4 regions of the Martinezella sp. CNPSo 3959 genome follow, and region 2 is predicted to be linked to each of the others. Evidence: predicted binding sites of a transcription regulator. Region 2 holds the regulator's gene; each other region holds the start of a gene.
What was found. The regulator PhoB, encoded in region 2, activates phosphate uptake and scavenging genes when phosphate is short. The targets are predictions, from matches to a motif close to TGTCATNNANCTGTCAT.
Positions count from the first base shown of each region.

Region 1 (5,108 bases), on a different contig from region 2:
GCCGTTTCCAGGGCAGCCAGTGAGGTGCCGGCACGGCGGCATTCCTCACAGAAGGCCTCGATGGCCGGATCCTTGGCAGCCGCTTCCTTGGCGAGCGGATGGTCGGCCGAGATCGCCAGGAAGGAGGCGCCGAACAGCGTATCGGGACGGGTCGTGTAAACGGTGATCTCGCGATCGCTGTTGGGAGCGGTTTCGGCAACGATTTCCCAGCGAACCGTCAGGCCCTCGGAGCGGCCGATCCAGTTCTTCTGCATCAACCGTACTTTTTCCGGCCAATGGTCGAGCGTATCCAGAGCATCCAGCAGTTCCTGGCTGAACTCTGTGATCTTGAAGAACCACTGCGTCAGCTCGCGCTGCTCGACCAGCGCGCCCGAGCGCCAGCCGCGGCCGTCGATGACCTGCTCATTGGCGAGAACGGTATTGTCAACTGGGTCCCAGTTGACCTTGGACTTCTTGCGATAGACCAGACCCTTCTCCATCATGTCGATGAAGAGCATCTGCTGGCGGTGATAATAATCGACGTCGCAGGTCGCGAACTCGCGGCTCCAGTCGAGCGACAGCCCCATGGCCTTCAGCTGGGTGCGCATGGAGGCGATGTTCTGGTAGGTCCATTCCTTCGGATGCACTTTATTGTCGCGTGCGGCGTTTTCCGCCGGCATGCCGAAGGCGTCCCAGCCCATCGGATGCAGCACATTATAGCCGCGGGCACGCTTGTAGCGGGCAACGACATCGCCCATGGCGTAGTTACGCACATGGCCCATATGGATGCGGCCCGATGGATAGGGAAACATCTCTAGGACGTAATATTTCTCACGCGGATCGGCATTGTCTGTCACGAAGACCTTCTCTTCGTTCCATTTTTCCTGCCAGCGGGGCTCGGCATCGCGCGGATTATAACGTTCGCTAGTCATCTGTTCTTGTATTCCGGAAAATCATGGGGAGTAAGGCGTGACCTTCACCACGAAACCACCCAAGCGTCAAGTTTAGCAGCCGCAGCAAGTGCCTTATCTTGCAATGCAAAGCCGGATTCGGACGCATTCGCCCTTGGCAAAGCCCGCGAGCCTCATTACTGCAAAGTTTGAGAAGCAAGCCAAATATCGAGGCGAGAAGATGGAACTTCAAGAGCGCTTGGACGAAGTCCGTTCCCATATCGCGGCTGCCGAGCGTCAGGCCGGCCGAGCTGTCGGCTCTGTGCAGCTCGTTGCCGTTTCCAAGACCTTCGATGCCGATCAAATCCGCCCGGCAATTTCGGCCGGCCAGCGGGTGTTTGGCGAAAACCGTGTGCAGGAGAGCCAGGGCAAGTGGCCGGAGCTGAAGACCGAAACGCCCGGGATTGAGCTGCATCTAATCGGGCCGCTGCAATCGAACAAGGCCGCAGACGCCGTGGCGCTGTTCGACGTGATTGAAACCATTGACCGGGAAAAGATCGCGCGGGCCATTGCCGATGAAATCAAGCGGCAGGGCAAGGCCATTCGGCTCTACGTGCAGGTCAATACCGGGTTAGAGCCGCAAAAGGCTGGTATCGCGCCCGACGATACGGCTAGTTTCGTCGATCTCTGCCGCAAGGAGCTCGGGCTTTCCATCGAGGGCTTGATGTGCATCCCGCCCGCCGACGAAAATCCGGGGCCGCATTTTGCTCTACTTGCAAAGCTCGCCAAGCAGGCCGGCGTCGAAAAGCTCTCCATGGGCATGTCGAGCGATTACGAAATTGCAGTTGCCTTCGGCGCGACCAGTGTTCGCGTCGGCTCGGCGATTTTCGGCGCGCGATAGGCTAAAAAGCTCTGGCCGCTACTTTTTCCTGCGTTGTGCAGGATGGACGAGGCGGCGTAGCTGCACCATCGCCATCGGTGTCGACAGGCTTGCGGAATCGACAGCCAGTGTCAGCTCGTTGCTGCCGCGCTTGACGGCTCGTGCCAGCACCTCGAAGACACTGGCCGTCGTCAGCTGCAATGCCCGCTCCTCATCCATCCCCGAAAGCAGGCGCGACAGGAAGACGGCAGACAGGAGATCGCCGAGCCCATTCGGTGCGCCTTCGATGCTGCGATGCTCGGCAAGCAGCGCGTTTCGGCCGCTGAGATAGAGGTTCCCGATACCACCGGCCATCATCGGAACGGCGGACGTCACCAGCATGCGCGACGGTCCAAGCGCGAGCGCCGCCTCCATGATGGCGGTGTTATCCTCGAGCGGCGCTCCCGCCAGCCAGGCAAGCTCATAGCGGTTCGGCGTTGCGAGCGACGCCAGCGGGATCAGGTGGTCGCGGATCGCTTCCGCTGTCGCCTGCGGCACATAGAGCCCGCCGGCATCGCCGATGACGGGATCGCAGGCATAGAGGATATCCGGGTTTTTCTCCCGCAGAGCCTTCACCAGCCGGGCGACGGCATGCGCCTGGGCGGCGTTGCCGAAGTAGCCCGATAGCACCGCCTTGACCTCGGAAAGCCAGGGTGCGGCGATAAGATCGTCAATCGCATGGTCGAAATCGGCTTCGTTGAAGGTCAGGCGCGTCGAGCGGCCATGGCCGGGGTGCCATGGCAGAACGATGGTCGGCAGCGCCCAGACCGGATGGCCGAGTGTTTCCAGCGCAAAGACTGCGGCGCGATTGCCGACGGACCCTCGAACGACATGACTGGAAATGACGATAACGGCGCCGGCCGACACTTGCGACATGATTGTGCTTTCAGTTCAGGGCTTCAAACTGCAATTGCGCAAGTTGATGATCCCTTTCGCGGCACTCTGTCAACCGCCCTTCACAGAGTCATGAAAACCTCTGTTGACGAGTCGATTCCGCCAATTTCTCGCCAATTAAGCCTGTTTTTCATCAATATCGCCGCTTTCGGCAAGTTTTTTGAAAAAACCGACCAAAATCAGTCCGAAACGAACCAAATTCGCATTCTTTTTGCCAGTTTTTTCGCTAAACCTTCTGCTACTGTCGTCAGAATTCGAAAATCGGGAGGGATTTCATGGCGCCCAAGACTAATCCGAAACGGGAAAAACAGATCGAGGCGGCACGCAAGATTGCGGCGGCGACAGGCGAGGCACATCTCGATCCCGAAATCCTGTTTGGTCGGGCGAGCAATGACGACATGGAGCTTTACAGCCCGGAGATGCTGGCACTTGCCGCGGCGCATGCGGCCAAGGAGCTCGCAGCCTGGAGCGCCACGTCCCCTCGCGTCAGCATCGAGCAGGTCGGCGGTATCGAACCCGATGGCGTTGCCGTCTCGATCCTTTCGATCACCGACCACAATATGCCCTTCCTTTATGAATCGATCATGGGCGAAGTGACCAGCAGCTATCGCGATCTCTATATGGCGGTGCATCCGATCCTGGTCATCGAGAAGGGCAAGCAGCCGGATCTTTATTCCGCCGATCGCCCGAGCGATCCGGCCCATCGGGTTAGCCATATCCAGCTTCATCTCTCGCCCCTGACGACAGCGCAGGCGACCGATCTGACCAAGCGGATCCAGACCGTGCTCGATCAGACGCATCTTGCCGTTTCCGATTGGAAGCCGATGTTGTCGCGCCTCGATACCGTGATATCGGAACTATCGACCTATGAGGCTGCCGGCCGCCGCAAGAATGACCGCGATGAGGCGCTTGCCTTCCTTGCCTGGCTACGCGACGGCAATTTCACCTTCCTCGGCATGCGCGAATATGTCTATTCCGGCAAGGGCGCCAACGCCAAGGTCGAGCGGGATCGCGGCACCGGCCTCGGCATTCTCTCCAATCCGGATGTTCGCGTTCTCCGGCAGGGCAAGGACGCCGTCACCACGACGCCGGAAATCCTCGCCTTCCTCGACGGCCCGGATTTCCTGATCGTCACCAAGGCCAACGTCAAGTCGATCGTCCACCGCCGTGCCTATATGGATTATGTCGGCGTCAAGCGTTTCGATGCTGATGGCAACGTGACCGGCGAACTGCGCATCGTCGGCCTCTTCACATCGACGGCCTATACGAGCGCCGCCACCGAAGTGCCGTTGCTGCGTTCGAAGGTGCAGAAGGTCAAGGATCACTTCGGCTTCGACCCGACGAGCCACTCGGGTCGCACGCTCGAAAACACGCTGGAATCCTATCCCCGTGACGATCTCTTCCAGATCGACACGACGCTGCTGGCAAGCTTCGCCGAGCAGATCAACGACCTCACCGATCGGCCGCGCGTACGCGTATTGCCGCGTATCGACCATTTCGACCGCTTTGTCTCGGTCATCGTCTATGTCCCGCGCGAGGAGTATGATTCCGTCGTTCGTGAAAAGATCGGCAATTATCTGAAGACCATCTATGACGGCCGCGTCTCCGCCTATTACCCCGCCTTCCCGGAAGGCGGAGTGGCGCGCGTTCATTTCATTATTGGCCGCAGCGCGGGAAAGACGCCGCATGTTCCGCAAGCCAAGCTCGAAGAAGCGATCCGCGCCATAACGGCCCGCTGGGACGAACGCTTTGCCATGCTGGCGGGTCCAAAGGCGCCAAGCATTTCCGTCAGCCAGGCCTTCCAGGAAGCCTTCTCGCCGGAAGATGCCTTTGCCGACCTGCCTGATATCATTGCCACGGCCGGCACCGAGCCGATCCGTATCGGCTTCTATATCCGCAAGGATGAAGCGGGTGATATTCTCTCGCTGAAGATATTCCACGGCGATGGCAACCTGGCGCTGTCGCGCCGCGTGCCGCTGCTCGAAAATCTCGGTTTCAACGTTATCAGCGAGCGCACCTTCGATATCTATGTTACGGCTAAAGACGGCTCGACCGGCCATGTCGTCCTCCACGACATGGAGCTCGAAACCCGCAGCGGCCTGACGATCGATCTCGCTCGCCACGGCGCCGCTCTTGAAGAAGCCTTCCTCGCTGCCTTCGGCGGCACGATCGACAATGACGCTTTCAACCGGCTGATCGTCTCCGCCGATCTCTCAGCCCGTGAAACCAATGTGTTGCGCGCCTATTCTCGCTATCTGCGCCAGGCCGGTATTGCCTATTCGCAGGATTATATCGCCTCTACCCTGGATAAATATCCCGGGATTGCCGCCTCCCTCTTCCGCCTGTTTCACGACACGCTCGATCCGAAGCTCAGCGACAAGAGCCGCACGAAGAAGCTCCCGGAACTGCATGCTGCGATCGAAACC
Region 1 covers NZ_JBXSOV010000015.1:61,938-67,045, reverse strand. Annotated here, with positions in the region: gene leuS (leucine--tRNA ligase) at 1-911, opposite strand, end outside; gene AC13RE_RS24400 (YggS family pyridoxal phosphate-dependent enzyme) at 1,111-1,770, shown strand; gene pdxY (pyridoxal kinase PdxY) at 1,789-2,664, opposite strand; gene AC13RE_RS24390 (NAD-glutamate dehydrogenase) at 2,958-5,108, shown strand, end outside.
Region 1: the regulator PhoB is predicted to act here: its motif matches at 2,732-2,748, upstream of AC13RE_RS24390 (NAD-glutamate dehydrogenase).

Region 2 (5,108 bases):
GCCTGCAGCAGGTCCGCCTGCGGAATGGCCGCCTTGATGCCGAGCATCAGGCCTTCGCCGCGAACGTCCTCGATGATGTCAGGAAAACGATCCTTGAGCGAGGCGAGCCCCTGGCGGAAGACCAGCGAGACATCGCGCACATGCTGCAGGAAGCCTTCGGCAAGCACGATATCGAGAACCGCATTGCCGACTGCCATGGCAAGCGGATTGCCGCCATAGGTCGAGCCATGCGTGCCGGCCTTCATGCCGGAAGCAGCTTCTGCCGTCGCAAGGCACGCACCGAGCGGGAAACCGCCGCCGATACCCTTGGCGACCGCCATGATGTCAGGCTTGATGCCGGACCATTCATGGGCAAAGAGCTTGCCGGTACGGCCGACACCGCACTGAACTTCGTCGAGGATCAAAAGCAGGCCGTGCTCATCGCAGATCTCCCGCAGCCCCCGCAGGAATTCGTTGGTCGCCGGGCGGATGCCGCCCTCGCCCTGAACCGGCTCGATCAGGATCGCAGCCGTCGCATCCGTGATGGCGGCGCGCACGGCATCGAGATCGCCGAACTCCACCTGGTCGAAGCCCGGTGCCTTCGGGCCGAAGCCTTCGATATACTTCTCCTGGCCACCGGCGGCGATCGTTGCGATGGTGCGGCCGTGGAAGGCGCCTTCGAAGGTGATGATATGGAACTTCTCGGGATGCCCCTTGGCGAACTGATAGCGCCGCGCAGTCTTGATGGCGCACTCCAGCGCCTCCGCGCCCGAATTGGTGAAGAACACCTTGTCGGCGAAGGTCACCTCCGTCAGCCGCTTCGACAGCTTCTCCTGGCCGGGCACCTCATAGAGGTTGGACAGGTGCCAGACCTTGTCGGCCTGCGCCTTCAGCTCGGCGACAAGATGGGGATGAGCATGACCGAGCGAATTGACCGCGACGCCGGCTGCGAAATCGAGGTAGCGTTCGCCATTCTCAGTGACCAGCCAGACGCCCTCGCCTCGCTCGAACCGCAGCGGAGCGCGCAAGTAGGTGTCGTAAAGCGGCGTGGTCTCGGCCATGGCCATATCTCCTGATCACAACTTTAAGGACCGATCGCTTCCATTTGATGAAACGGGTCCGAAAAAATCAAAAATGCCGCCTTGCGGCGGCTTGGGCACTATTGATGTTTTGCACCGCGATGTCAACAAAACTGCCGTTTTAGCAGGTGCGAGAAAACGCTTGCCGGCAAAAGAGATGCATCGGGCGGCGCCTATGGCAGAAATGCCACGCCCGGACAGCAAGTTGGGGAAAACCTCGAAATCGATTCCTCAAGATTCCCGCGACTCTTGTCACGGAGTCAGCCTCACACTAGGTTAAAAACCAATTGCTAGACTGCATGCGGCGGAACTAGTCACCACAATTTTAGAGCGTTTCGCGCCTCGATACCATGCGAGGCAATGGTGAGGGATTCTGCCATCGGAAACGCGACAGCGGAGACAGGGCATGAATTGGACAGACGAACGCGTCGAGAAGCTGAAAAAGCTATGGTCCGAAGGATTGAGCGCCAGCCAGATCGCTGCGCAGCTCGGTGGCGTGAGCCGTAATGCCGTTATCGGCAAGGTACATCGCCTGAACCTCCCCGGCCGAGCGAAGGCGGGCGGCACGACAACCGCAGCGCGCACGCCGAAGCGAAGCGCAGCGGCACCTCGCGCTGCGACCTACGGATCGCGCGTTGCTACCCGCACGGTGGTTGCCCGCCAGCAGGGCGCAACCATGCTGAAGGAAGAGATCGAGATCGATTCCGTCAATGAAATCCAGTATCGCCCGGCATCGAACGTCGTCGTTCCGATCTCCCGCCGCCTCGGCCTGACGGAACTGACGGAGCGCACCTGCAAGTGGCCGGTCGGCGATCCGCTGAAGGACGATTTCCATTTCTGCGGCAACGAAAGCCCAGATTCATCGCCTTACTGCACCTACCATCAGCGCCTGGCCTACCAGCCGGTGCATGAACGCCGTCGGCCAGCGCAACCACGCGGCTGAGACGCGCCATCGATGAGATAAAAGAAACGGGCCCTTGGGGCCTGTTTTCTGTTTCCGCCGCTATGTTGAATGCCTGATCGGGGATACCCGATCAGGCCTCCATGGAGTAGCCCGCGCCGCGAACGGTGCGGATGACATCCTGCATATTGGAGAAATTGAGCGCCTTGCGCAGGCGGCCGACATGGACGTCGACCGTGCGTTCGTCGACGTAGATATCGTGACCCCATACGCCGTCCAGCAGCTGCGAACGCGAGAAGACGCGGCCCGGCGAGGACATCAGGAACTCCAGCAGGCGGAATTCCGTGGGCCCCAGCCGCACTTCGCGGCTCTTGCGGTGGACGCGATGGGTTTCGCGATCCAGCTCGATATCGCCGCAGCGCAGCACCGTGGAGAGAACCTCCGGGCGGGCACGCCGCAGCATCGCCTTGACGCGGGCCATCAGCTCCGGCGTCGAGAACGGCTTGACGACATAATCGTCCGCGCCGGTCGAAAGCCCGCGCACGCGCTCGCTTTCCTCGCCGCGCGCCGTCAGCATGATGATCGGCAGACGCTCCGTCTCCGGCCGCATACGCAGCCGGCGGCAGAGCTCGATGCCGGACACGCCGGGGAGCATCCAGTCGAGGATCAGGAGATCGGGGATGCGCTCCTGGAGACGCAGCTCGGCCTCATCGCCTCTGAGGATCGTGTCTACCTCGAAGCCTTCGGCCTCAAGATTGTAGCGCAGCAGAACGCTGAGCGCTTCCTCGTCTTCTACAACAGCAACTCTCGGAACCATGCGCCTATGGTCTCCTTTCTTCGCTTTCGGATTATTCCGTCACTGCGCCGACGGTATTGGCGGTATCGTCCTTCGGGCGCTCGCCTTCCGGCTGCGCGCCCGTCGCCATGTAATAGATCGTCTCGGCGATGTTGGTGGCATGATCGCCGATGCGCTCGATGTTCTTGGCGCAGAAAAGAAGATGCGTGCAGGTGGTGATGTTGCGCGGATCTTCCATCATGTAGGTCAGCATCTCGCGAAAGAGCGAGGTGTACATGGCGTCGATTTCCTCGTCGCGTTCGCGGATCGACACGGCCTTGTCCGGCGAGCGGGTCGCGTAGACATCCAGAACTTCCTTGAGCTGGCTCAGCGCCAGTTCGGAGAGATGCTCGATGCCGCGAGCGAGACGGCGCGGGACACCGGTGCCCTGGACGGCGATGACGCGCTTTGCGGTGTTCTTGCCGAGATCGCCGACGCGCTCCAGATCGGAGGCGATGCGGATCGAGCCCATGATTTCACGCAGGTCAGCCGCCATCGGCTGACGGCGGGCGATGGTGACGATCGCCTTGTCGCCGACTTCGCGCTCGGCATGATCGAGAACGACGTCGTCGGAGATGACCTTCTGGGCCAGGGCAGTGTCGCTGTTGACCAGCGCGCGTACGCTGTCGCTAACCATCTGCTCTGCCAGGCCGCCCATTTCAGCAATGCGGCGCGTCAGGAACTTCAGGTCTTCGTCATAGGCAGAGAGAATGTGAGTGGAGACCATTTTTCTATCCTCAAGGTGAACTGTGTGAAATGAGCCGCGCGCCTGACATCATCAACCAAAACGGCCCATGATGTAATCCTGCGTGCGGAAATCGTCGGGATTGGTGAACATCTTATCGGTGTCGTTCTCCTCGACCAGGTGGCCGAGATGGAACATTGCGGTACGCTGCGAGACGCGGGCTGCCTGCTGCATGGAGTGCGTCACGATGACGATGGTGAAATTCTCCCGCAGTTCGTGGATGAGATCCTCAACCTTGGCGGTTGCGATGGGGTCGAGCGCCGAGCATGGCTCGTCCATCAGGATGACTTCCGGACTGACCGCGACGGCGCGGGCGATGCACAGACGCTGCTGCTGACCGCCGGACAGGCTCGTGCCGGCATCATGGAGCCGATCCTTCACCTCGCCCCAGAGACCGGCCTTCTGAAGACTGCGCTCGACGATATGCTCGAGATCGGCCTTTGAGCGATGCAGGCCATGGATGCGCGGGCCGTAGGCGACGTTCTCATAGATGGACTTCGGAAACGGGTTGGGCTTCTGGAAGACCATGCCGACGCGGGCGCGCAACTCCACCACGTCGATGCTGTCGTCGTAGACATCCTGATCGTCGAGCGTGATCTTGCCGGTGACGCGGCAGGTCTCGATCGTATCGTTCATGCGATTGAGGCAGCGCAGGAAGGTGGACTTGCCGCAACCGGAAGGGCCGATCAAAGCCGTAACCGTATTCGCGCGGATCTTCAAATTGACGTCAAAGAGCGCCCGCTTGTCGCCGTAGAACACAGAAACGTCCTGGCCGATCATCTTGTAGGGGATCGTCATCATCTTCCTGGACAATGCTTTTTCGCTGGCGGCTTCCGTCATCATGTTCATTTCGTGCGCCCTCCCTTACCAGCGCCGCTCAAAGCGGCGGCGCAGCAGGATGGCGCCGATGTTCATCGCGACGAGGAAGAAGAGAAGCACGATGATGGCACCCGACGTCCTTTCGACAAAGGCCCGCTCGGCTTCGCTCGCCCACATGTAGATCTGCACCGGCAGCGCCGTCGAAGGTTCGAGCGGCGATGCCGGATAGTTGGCGACGAAAGCGACCATGCCGATCAGAAGCAGCGGCGCAGTCTCGCCAAGCGCGTGCGCAAGCCCGAGGATCGTGCCCGTCAGAATGCCCGGCATCGCAAGCGGCAACACGTGATGGAAGACCATCTGCATGCGCGATGCACCAAGACCGAGCGCCGCGCTGCGGATCGACGGCGGTACGGCCCGCAGCGCCGAGCGTGTGGCGATAATGATCATCGGCAGCGTCATCAGGCTCAGCACGAGACCGCCGACCAGCGAGGCAGAGCGTGGCAGTCCCATCATGTTGATGAAGACCGAGAGACCCAGCAGGCCGTAGACGATCGATGGGACGGCCGCGAGATTGTTGATGTTGACCTCGATCAGGTCCGTCAGCCGGTTCTTCGGTGCGAACTCCTCCAGATAGATCGAGGCGGCGACGCCGACCGGCAAGGCAAGCACGAGAACGGTCAGCATCAGGTAGAACGAGCCGATCAGAGCGACGCCGAGCCCGGCGGCTTCGGGTCGGCTCGAGTTGCCCGA
Region 2 covers NZ_JBXSOV010000004.1:27,882-32,989, reverse strand. Annotated here, with positions in the region: gene AC13RE_RS12595 (aspartate aminotransferase family protein) at 1-1,040, opposite strand, end outside; gene AC13RE_RS12590 (GcrA family cell cycle regulator) at 1,465-2,001, shown strand; gene phoB (phosphate regulon transcriptional regulator PhoB) at 2,093-2,776, opposite strand; gene phoU (phosphate signaling complex protein PhoU) at 2,808-3,521, opposite strand; gene pstB (phosphate ABC transporter ATP-binding protein PstB) at 3,573-4,388, opposite strand; gene pstA (phosphate ABC transporter permease PstA) at 4,404-5,108, opposite strand, start outside.

Region 3 (5,108 bases), on a different contig from region 2:
TCGAGACTGTCATCGCCGCGGCAAAGCCCATGCTGGAAGCCAGCAGGATGCAGGTGGAAACGGAGCTGAAACCCGCCTGGATTTCAGCCGACTCTCCCCGTATCCGCCAGGCTGTATTGGCGCTTTTCGAAAATGCATGCCGCTACGCTGCAGAGGGCGGCTCGCTGCGATGCGAAACCGAACAGGTCGCGGACGATAGCGTCATCATCCGCGTTCTCGATCGCGGCCCGGGATTTCCGCTGGATATGGATGCCGTCGCGGTTAACCCGTTCTGGCGTGGCGACCCCTCGCGTTCGCGCGTGACAGGCGGCACCGGACTGGGGCTATCCGTGGTGCAGGCAATCGCGCTTGCGCATGGGGGGCACCTGGAATTCGCAAACCGGCCGGAAGGCGGCGCGATGGTGTCAATCCATTTGACGGACAGCATGCCAGGAGAAACACATGGTTTCGATGAGCAGGAAACAGCCTCCCACCAAAGCGGGCTTTGTTGAGCAAAACCATCGCGGCAGAGCGAACCCTGAAAATCTCCCCGGATCGGCGCAATCGTCTGCGGTAGCGATCTAGCGCAACAGACCTCAGGCCGGATCTTCCCGGTGCAGATCGTGGATAGCGACGGCGTCGTCGGTAAACGGCGGCAACAGCCAGTCGGTGTGACGCAGCGTCCGCTTCGTATCCTCGAGGCCCATATCCCAGTGCTCTCGCATCGAGGTGCCAGAGAACTCGTAATCCTTGGCGTGACCTTCGTAGTTCTTGTGCTGATAGATCAGGTGCACAATGTTGACGACACCGGCATCGGAATAATCGGCGATCAGTTCTTCCTCTTCCGCGGTCAGCTGATCCCTGGGGACACGCTTCAGCGCACCCAGAAGCTTCATCTTCAGTCCATGGATGCGCTTGAAATTATCGGTGTTCTGCCGCGTGCGGCTCGAATACATGATGTCTTTATGGCGTGAAAGGACATCTGGCATGCTGCGCGGCAGGACGCCGCGCGCGCTGAACAGATCGACCTGGAAGACGAGCGAACTGCGGTCTTCTTCCTGATCGAGCAGATATTGCAATGGCGTGTTGGAGACGATGCCGCCGTCCCAGTAATATTCGCCCTCGATGCGGATGGACGGGAGTGCCGGCGGCAGCGCGCCACTTGCCATGATGTGCTCGGGGCCGATGCGCATATTGTCGGTGTCGAAATAGACAAAGTTGCCGGTGCGGACATTCACCGCACCGACGCTGAAGCGCTTCTTGCCATCGTTCAGCACGTCGAAATCGATCAGCATTTCCAGCGTCTTCTTGAGCTCTGCCGAGTCATAGAAGCTGGTGGCACCTTCCGCACCCGGCAGCTCCAGCCAGGGATTGGGAAAGCGCGGCTTGAAGAAGCCGGGCTGGCCCATGGTCATCGTCATCCACGAGCTGGTGCGGTTGCGGATATCGCGAAAGAAATCACCTTCGGGCGTATAGGCCCAGATCTTGCGGCCGGAGATGATCTGCCAGAATTGCTCCAGACGCTGCAGCCGCCGACCAGGCTCGTTGCCGGCGATGATCGCGGCATTGACCGCGCCGATCGAGACGCCGGAAAGCCAGGTCGGCTCGCATCCCGCTTCGGCAAGCGCTTCGTAAACGCCAGCCTGATAGGCGCCGAGCGCGCCGCCCCCCTGGAAAACCAGGGCGACGCGATCATATTGAGCGGCAATTTCCGGGATAGTCGGGGCTGCGGCCTTGGTGTTTCGTTCAAGCACGATCCGTCTCCAGCATGAAATAGCAATGAGGTTTGGTTATCTGCGCTCTGCGAGATAGTCGTGAACGACTTCGCCGAGGCCGAGCGTCAGATCGGCGGTGAAATGAACTGCGGAAACCACTTCCAGCACAGGCAGCCGTGCGACGTCGGCCATGACATGCGGCCGAAGATCGAGGGCAGCCGGCGAAGTCCAGGCTTCCTTGATGGCGATATCGGTCAAGTAGTAGCGCACAAGCTCGCAGATGCGCGGGGTGGCATCGACATGCGGCACGATCTTGATCAGGAAGTTAGGTTCCGAGAGAGCGGACAGAAGCGGTCCCTGGTCGATCGGCTTGTGCTTGTAACCCATCGTTCCCGTGGCGCAAAGGACGCTGCCATAATGCAGCGTGCCGACGATGACCTCGCCCTCGTTGACGATCTTCGGGCTGGCAAGCTTCTTCGGAAAACCCCAGATCTCGCGGCCGCCGGTGATCGGCGCATCGTCATCCAGATACATGGAGTGGACATAGCCGCCCTTTTGTCCACGATAGGTCACCGGGATCACCTGTCCGGTCTCGGTATAATCGCCGAAGCCGGTGGAATCGGGCATGCGGATGAATTCGTATTTCACCAGCGGCTCGTCGATTTCGAGCGGCGCGGGCACGACGGCCTCAAGCGCCTCGCGCGAGGTGCGGTAGGTGATGATGATATATTCGCGATCGAAGAACCGATAGGGCCCCGGAGGATAGGAGGGATTGGTCAGCGGCATCGCATAGGCATGCTTGAGAATGTCTTCGACCTTCATCGTATCTTCCGTCGTTGGAGGAAATCGCCGGCACCGGAGCGAAAACTTGCACGGTTGCATGACAGTGAAGTGTCAGGGGACGAAAGCCCGCGGCTCACTGCAAATTGCACTGTTATCAAAGCGACATATCGGGCTGGCAGTGTGCGTTCACGTTGAGCATTTCCCTTACCCAACCATGTCACAAAGATTGCAGGAGTAGCATCATGGGTTCGTTGACTTCGAAGAATGCGCTGGTCACCGGTTCGACGAGCGGTATCGGGCTTGCGATCGCCCGTGCCTTTGCCGCTGAAGGTGCGAATGTGACGATCAACGGCCTTGGCGATGCCGATGCAATCGAAAAGGAACGTGCCGCAATCGAAGCCGATTTCGGTGTGAAGTGCCGCTATTCAGGCGCCAATATGATGAATGGCGAAGAAGTGACATCCATGGTGCGCGAAGCCGAGGAAGCCTTCGGCAGCCTCGATATTCTCGTCAACAATGCCGGCATCCAGTTCGTTGCCCCGATCGAGGAATTTCCCGACGACAAGTGGGAAGCGATCATCCGCATCAACCTGCTTGCAGCCTTCTATGCCATCAAGGCTGCCATCCCCGGCATGAAGGCACGCAAATGGGGCCGCATCATCAACACGTCCTCGGCGCATGCCCTTGTCGCCTCGCCTTTCAAGTCTGCCTATGTTTCGGCCAAGCACGGCATTACCGGTCTCACCAAGACGATCGCACTGGAAGCCGCCCAGAACGGCGTGACCGTCAACTCCATCGCGCCCGGCTATGTCTGGACGCCGCTCGTCGAGAAGCAGATCCCCGAGACGATGAAGGCGCGCAACATGACGGAAGAGCAGGTCAAGCATGATGTGCTGCTCGCCGCCCAGCCGACGAAGGAATTCGTGACCGTCGATGAAGTCGCAGCCATCGCCGTCTTCCTCTGCGGCGATGCCGCCAAGCAGATTACCGGCACGACGCTTTCCGTCGACGGCGGCTGGACCGCTGAGTGATGCGAACCATAGCCGGTACGTGCTTGAGCAGCGTGCCGGCTTTCTGCGGCCCCTAGAGCCGGATGTCGTCCGAAAACTGTCAACACTTTTCGGCATCACGCTCTAAGCTGCAGCATCAACATGAAAACAGAGCAGGAGGCGCACAATGACCGATGAAACCCAGGACCCACTCAGCCGCATCAAGGATGAGATCGTCGACAGCTTTGACGAAGAGCTGGAGATGCAGCTCGAAGAGGACCGGCTGGACGAGTTGGTCGCAGAGGGCCTTATCGGCGAAGGCGAAGCGGCGCTCGATCGCCGCGTCTATTTCCGCGAACTCTTTCGCCTTCAGCACGAGTTGGTGCGCCTGCAGGATTGGGTGCAGTACAAGAAGCTGAAGGTCGTCGTACTGTTCGAGGGCCGAGATTCCGCCGGCAAGGGCGGCGCCATCAAGCGTGTCACCCAGCGCCTCAATCCGCGCGTCTGCCGCGTGGTCGCACTGCCGGCTCCGACCGAGCGCGAGCGGCATCAATGGTATTTCCAGCGCTACGCCGCCCACCTGCCGACAGCAGGCGAAATGGTGCTGTTCGATCGCAGCTGGTATAACCGCGCCGGTGTCGAACGCGTCATGGGCTTCTGCTCGCCTGAGGAGCTGGAAGAGTTCTTCCGCTCCGTGCCGGATTTCGAGCGCATGCTGGTTCGCTCTGGCATCATTCTCCTGAAATACTGGTTCTCGATCACCGACGAGGAGCAGGAATTCCGCTTCAACATGCGCATTCAGGACCCACTGAAGCAGTGGAAGCTTTCGCCGATGGACCTCCAGAGCCGCGTGCATTGGGAAGAATATACCAAGGCCAAGGAAGAGATGTTGGAGCGCACCCATATTCCGGAAGCGCCGTGGTGGGTCGTCCATGCCGTCGACAAGAAGAAAGCTCGCCTCAACTGCATCGCCCATCTTCTGGGCCAGATCCCCTACGAAAGCGTACCGAAGCCGGAAATCGTGCTGCCGGAGCGCATGCGCAATGCAGACTATCACCGTACGCCGGTGCCGCCGGAAATGTACGTGCCGGAAATCTACTGATCAAGACCGATGAGGGGTCCGCCTCTGGCGGCCCCTCTGAAGAATTACTTGAAAACGAAATCGCTCTCATTCCACCGCCGGCAAGCCTGACCGGCTCAAGGTCAGGCTGGGCGATAGGCCCATTCGGATATGGCGCCCAAGCCCAGCCGCCGCAAGAGCTCATAAGCAACCCTCCGGTTGATGGGATCGTGCAGCCTGAGGACTTTCGAGCCAAGAAAATCCATCTCCGCATGCTCAAACGGCAGGAGATGTCGTGCCCTGCCAAGCGCGGCCCGATAGAACTCATGAAAATCCCGCCGGCAGACGTAGGTCTTATACTTCGTCATGCAGAAGGCGGCAAAGGTATCGCTGTTCCTGCGCAGAAAATCGGAGACGCCGACCGTCACCTCCGGCCAGGCCGGATTGAAGGTGTCGTCGAAGGCGATGATGCCGTGATCGGCCAGTACGCTCTTCGCCAACCGGCTGTCGGCAACGATATGGCGAAGCAAATGTCCACCATCGATGCTGAAAAAACGAACCTGCCCAACCCTATCGATGATA
Region 3 covers NZ_JBXSOV010000013.1:22,076-27,183, forward strand. Annotated here, with positions in the region: gene AC13RE_RS22625 (ATP-binding protein) at 1-491, shown strand, start outside; gene AC13RE_RS22630 (patatin-like phospholipase family protein) at 576-1,733, opposite strand; gene AC13RE_RS22635 (acetoacetate decarboxylase) at 1,770-2,516, opposite strand; gene AC13RE_RS22640 (3-hydroxybutyrate dehydrogenase) at 2,720-3,508, shown strand; gene ppk2 (polyphosphate kinase 2) at 3,654-4,568, shown strand; gene AC13RE_RS22650 (class I SAM-dependent methyltransferase) at 4,670-5,108, opposite strand, start outside.
Region 3: the regulator PhoB is predicted to act here: its motif matches at 2,575-2,591, upstream of AC13RE_RS22635 (acetoacetate decarboxylase).

Region 4 (5,108 bases), on a different contig from region 2:
AGGATGTGCTCTATCTCGGCCGCGGCACCAGCTTCCCGCTTGCCATGGAAGGCGCGCTGAAGCTCAAGGAGATTTCCTACATCCACGCAGAGGGCTATGCGGCCGGCGAATTGAAGCATGGGCCGATTGCGCTGATCGACGAGAACATGCCCGTTATCGTCATCGCTCCGCATGACCGCTTCTTCGATAAGACCGTTTCCAACATGCAGGAAGTTGCGGCTCGTGGCGGTCGAATCATCTTCATCACGGATGAAATTGGCGCGGCCGCATCGACATTGCCGACCATGGCGACCATTACCTTGCCCATCGTGGACGAGATCATCGCGCCGATCATCTTTTCGCTGCCGATTCAATTGCTTGCCTATCATACGGCCGTGTTCATGGGCACGGATGTCGATCAGCCCCGCAATCTCGCCAAGTCGGTCACCGTGGAATAAGATTCCTTCCGCCGCGCATTCGCCGTCACGTCCTCGTGAGTCGATCGCTTGTTCGGCTCACAGACGCGGCTGCCGGGTTGTATGCCGCGCCAATTTCTGGCACGATTCGCCCACGGAGATGGTGGGGAGGGTTTGCCGGGAAGCGGTAGCGACGGGACGGAGTTTTCGAGCGGCGAATGACTGAAAAACTCATCAAAATGTCCGTGACGACGCGGATCAGAAACAATTTCCTGGCCGGCCTGATTATCTGTGCCCCGATCGCCATTACACTATGGCTGACTTGGTCCGTCGTCCATTGGGCCGATAGCTGGGTTCGCCCCTATATTCCCGCGCGCTACGATCCCGAGAGCTATCTGAACTTCGCTGTGCCCGGTACGGGCCTGGTGATTGCGATGATCTTCATCACGATTGTCGGCTTTCTGGCCAAGAACCTGATCGGTCAGAGCATCGTCCGTTTCGGTGAGTCGATCGTCAATCGCGTGCCGCTGGTGCGAACCATTTACAAGAGCGTCAAGCAGATCTTCGAGACAGTGCTGAAGGAGCAGGGCACATCCTTCAAGAAGGTGGGGCTGATCGAATATCCAAGCCCCGGCCTCTGGTCTATGGTCTTCATATCGACGGATGCCAAGGGCGAGATCGCTTCGAAATTCAATGCCATGGGTCAGGACATGGTGGCGGTTTTCCTGCCGCCGACGCCGGTGCCGACGGCCGGCTTCCTTGTCTTCGTTCCGCGCGAAAAGATCACGGTGCTCGATATGAGCCCTGAAGATGGCGCTAAGCTGCTGATCTCAGGCGGCCTTGTGTCGCCGGAATACAAGGAACTAGTCGCAGCCAAGAAACTGCAGCAGCCGATTCCGATGGACTCCTTGAGCTAGAATTGCTCATCTTCCAATGGTTGGATCAATAGCTTCGCGTTTTGCGCGAATTGTCATGCCTCTATCATATTGACGCCTTAGATCGTCAGTCGGGGCAGATAATCGCATGTATCTCAGCATCGAATGTTCGGGGCACCGGCGCCGGACTGCAGTTCTTAGCGCGGTCCGAAAACGCGCCGGAGATAAATGCCATTGTCTCCGCAAATGTTTTCATCAGGAGGATATTGTCTTGAGCTATATGCGTTCGAAGAGCTTGCCGCTGCTGTCGGCGGCGCTTGCCACATTTGTTTTCACGGCTCCGATGCCGGCGCTGGCGGATAATTCCGTGACGGTCGAAGGCGTGACGCTCGTCAACAAGGGCCGCGTCGCGGTCGGCCGCATCCCGGCCAATCTGCGCGATAAGTTCGGCGAGACCTTCGGTTCCGGTTCGGGCATGTCGATCGATACCAAGAGCTGGGTTCGCAATGCCGATGGCACCTACAACGGCTCGCTATGGCTGCTGCCGGACCGCGGCTATAATGTCGCCGGAACCACGGATTACCGCGGGCGTCTCAACACCATCGATATCAAGCTGACGCCGGTTGCCCCCGGTGCAACACCTCCAGCCGGCCAGGAACAGTCGGGCGTCGAAGCCAAGCTCGTGGATACGCTGCTGTTGAAAGACAACAAAGGCAACGAAACCACTGGCCTTGATCCAGCCAACAGCGTTCGCCAGGCGGAAGGCGGCATGCCGCTTTTGCCGCAAGCACCGAACGGCAAGATCTCGCTCGATAACGAAGCCATTGCCCGACTGCCCGATGGTTCGATGTTCATCAGCGATGAATACGGTCCCTATATCTACCGTTTCTCGGCGGATGGGCTGATGATCTCGGCTACGGCACCGCCGGCCGCGTTTCTGCCGATCCGCCACGGCGCAGTGAATTTCTCCTCGAACAATCCAGGCCCGGGCGAAGCCGCGCCCGATCCGAAGGATCCGACCAGCGGACGCCAAAATAATCAGGGCTTCGAGGGCATGTCTCTGACCCCGGACGGCAAGTTCCTGATCGTGGTGCTCCAGTCCGCAACCCGCCAGGATGGCGGCGATTCCAGCTCCACGCGCCAGAATACCCGCGCGCTGGTTTATGATGCCGCCGACCCTGCAAATCTGAAGCTGGTGCACGAATATGTTGTGCCTCTGCCGGTCTTCACCAATGACAAGGGCAAGACGGCTGTCGCCGCCCAAAGCGAAATCGTGGCGCTCTCACCGACAAGCTTCCTGATGCTGGCGCGCGATAGCAACAATGGCTACGGCCAGAAGGGCGATAAGTCGCTCTATCGCAGCGTTGTGGCTGTCGATGTTTCCGCTGCCACCGATATTGCCGGCGGCAAGTTCGACGGCGATGCAGCGGTCGCGCCGAAGGGCGTTCTTGATCCTTCGGTAAAGCCTGCGGCGGTCAGCAATTTCATCGATATCAACGACAGCGCCGATCTAGCGCGCTTTGGTTTGCATAACGGCGCACCGAACGACCGCAACAACCTCTCGGAAAAGTGGGAGGCCATGTCGATCGTCAGCGTTCAGGATCCGAAGCTGCCGGACGATTACTTCCTGTTTGTCGCCAACGACAACGACTTCATCACCCAGGATGGTTTCCAGGTCGGCGCTGCTTACAAGGATGATAGCGGCGCCGATGTCGATACCATGTTCCAGGTATTCCAGGTTACCATTCCGGGCCTTGCCGCCAAGTGATCTGATGAAACGCGGATGGATGCGGCTAACGCGTCCATCCGCCTACCCAGCTCGCAGGAAGCGGATCGCCTCATCGCGGCGGAAGAGATAGAGCAGGGTGCGTACCGCACTGCCACGCTCACTGGTCAGTTCCGGATCGCGCTCGATGAGATAGGCGGCATCCTTGCGAGCGATCTCGAGAAGATCGGCATGAGCCTCGAGGCTGGCGATACGGAAGCCCGGTGTGCCGGACTGGCGTGTCCCCAGAAGCTCACCTTCGCCGCGCAGCTTCAAGTCCTCCTCGGCAATGCGGAAGCCATCTTCGGTCTCTCGCATGATCGACAGCCGGGCATGCCCGGTTTCGCCGAGCGGGCCTTTGTAGAGCAGGATGCAGGTCGAGGCTTCGTCGCCGCGACCGACGCGCCCGCGCAACTGGTGAAGCTGCGCCAGGCCGAAACGTTCAGCGTGTTCGATGACCATGATCGTCGCATCCGGCACGTCGACGCCCACTTCGACGACCGTCGTAGCCACCAACAGACGGATCTCGCCATTCTTGAACGCCATCATCACGGCATCTTTTTCGGGGCCGCTCATGCGGCCATGGATTAAGCCGATGCCGGGGCCGAGCGCCTTGGTCAGCGTCTCATGCCGCTCCTCCACCGACATTAAATCTGATTCTTCGGATTCCTCCACAAGTGGGCATATCCAATAGGCTTTTTTGCCTTCCGCTAGCGCACTCCTTAGGCGCGCGACGATGTCGCCGGTTCGTTCATTCGGAATGGTGATCGTCTGGATCGGCTTTCGGCCCGCCGGCTTCTCAGTGAGCTTGGAAACATCCATGTCGCCAAAGGCGGCCAGCACTAGCGTCCGTGGGATCGGCGTTGCGGTCATGACGAGCATGTGGGGAGAGATACCCTTTGCGGTCAGGCGCAGGCGCTGGTGGACGCCGAAGCGGTGCTGCTCGTCGACCACAGCCAGCATCAGATTGGCATAGGCGACGCTATCCTGAAACAAAGCATGCGTGCCGATGATGATCTGCGCCTCGCCGGAAGCAATGCGCTCCAGGATCGCGTCGCGTTCCCGGCCCTTCGTGCGGCCTGTGAGAACTTCGACAGAAAGGTTTGCACTTGCTGCGAATTTTGAAATCGTGGCGAAGTGTTGTCGAGCAAGGATTTCGGTCGGAGCCATCAGCACGGCCTGGCCGCCGCTTTCGATGACGGCGGCAATCGCCATCAACGCCACCAGCGTCTTGCCCGCGCCGACATCGCCCTGCAGCAGCCGGAGCATACGTTCGGTGCCTGCCATATCCTTGAGGATATCCGCAACCGCATCACGCTGGCTATTTGTCATAGAGAAAGGAACAGATTCCAGTATCTTGCCGCTGATTTCTCCAGTAGCCTGCACCGGCTGCCCCGCAACCTTGCGCAGCCTTTGGCGCACCAGCGAAAGCGACAATTGCCCCGCCAGGAATTCGTCATAGGCCAGCCGGCGGCGCGCGGGAGATTGCGGATCGATATCGGCCGCATCCCTAGGCGCATGCAGCATGTGGAAGGCATCGGAGATCGAGGGAAAGCCTTGCTTCTGCGTCAGGGCGATATCATCCCACTCGGGCAGCTGCGGGATGCGCGGCAATGCTGCCTCTATCGTCTTGCGCAGGAACTTCGGCGTAAGCCCGGCGGTTAGCGGATAGACCGGTTCGACCAGCGGCAGGTTTTCCGCCTCGCTCTCGCGCATAATATAATCCGGATGCACCATGGACGGCCGGCCGTTGAACCAGTCGACCTTGCCGCTGACGGTAACGGTTTCATCGATCGGCAGCTGCTTTTCGAGCCATTGCGCCTTGCCGCGGAAGAAGACCAGTGCAAGCTCGCCCGTCTCATCATGCAGATAGACGCGATAAGGCACGTTGCTGCGCGGATTGGGCGGCGGCTGGTGGCGATCGACGCGGCCGGTGATGGTGACGATAGCGCCCTGCGGCGCCCGGGCAATGCCCGGTTGTTCGCGCCGGTCGATGATCGAATGCGGCGCGTGGAAAATCAGGTCGATGACGCGGCAATCGTCGATGGTTTCCCGATCCAGCAGCTTCACCAG
Region 4 covers NZ_JBXSOV010000001.1:227,612-232,719, forward strand. Annotated here, with positions in the region: gene glmS (glutamine--fructose-6-phosphate transaminase (isomerizing)) at 1-437, shown strand, start outside; gene AC13RE_RS01195 (DUF502 domain-containing protein) at 614-1,312, shown strand; gene AC13RE_RS01200 (esterase-like activity of phytase family protein) at 1,551-3,038, shown strand; gene recG (ATP-dependent DNA helicase RecG) at 3,081-5,108, opposite strand, start outside.
Region 4: the regulator PhoB is predicted to act here: its motif matches at 1,364-1,380, upstream of AC13RE_RS01200 (esterase-like activity of phytase family protein).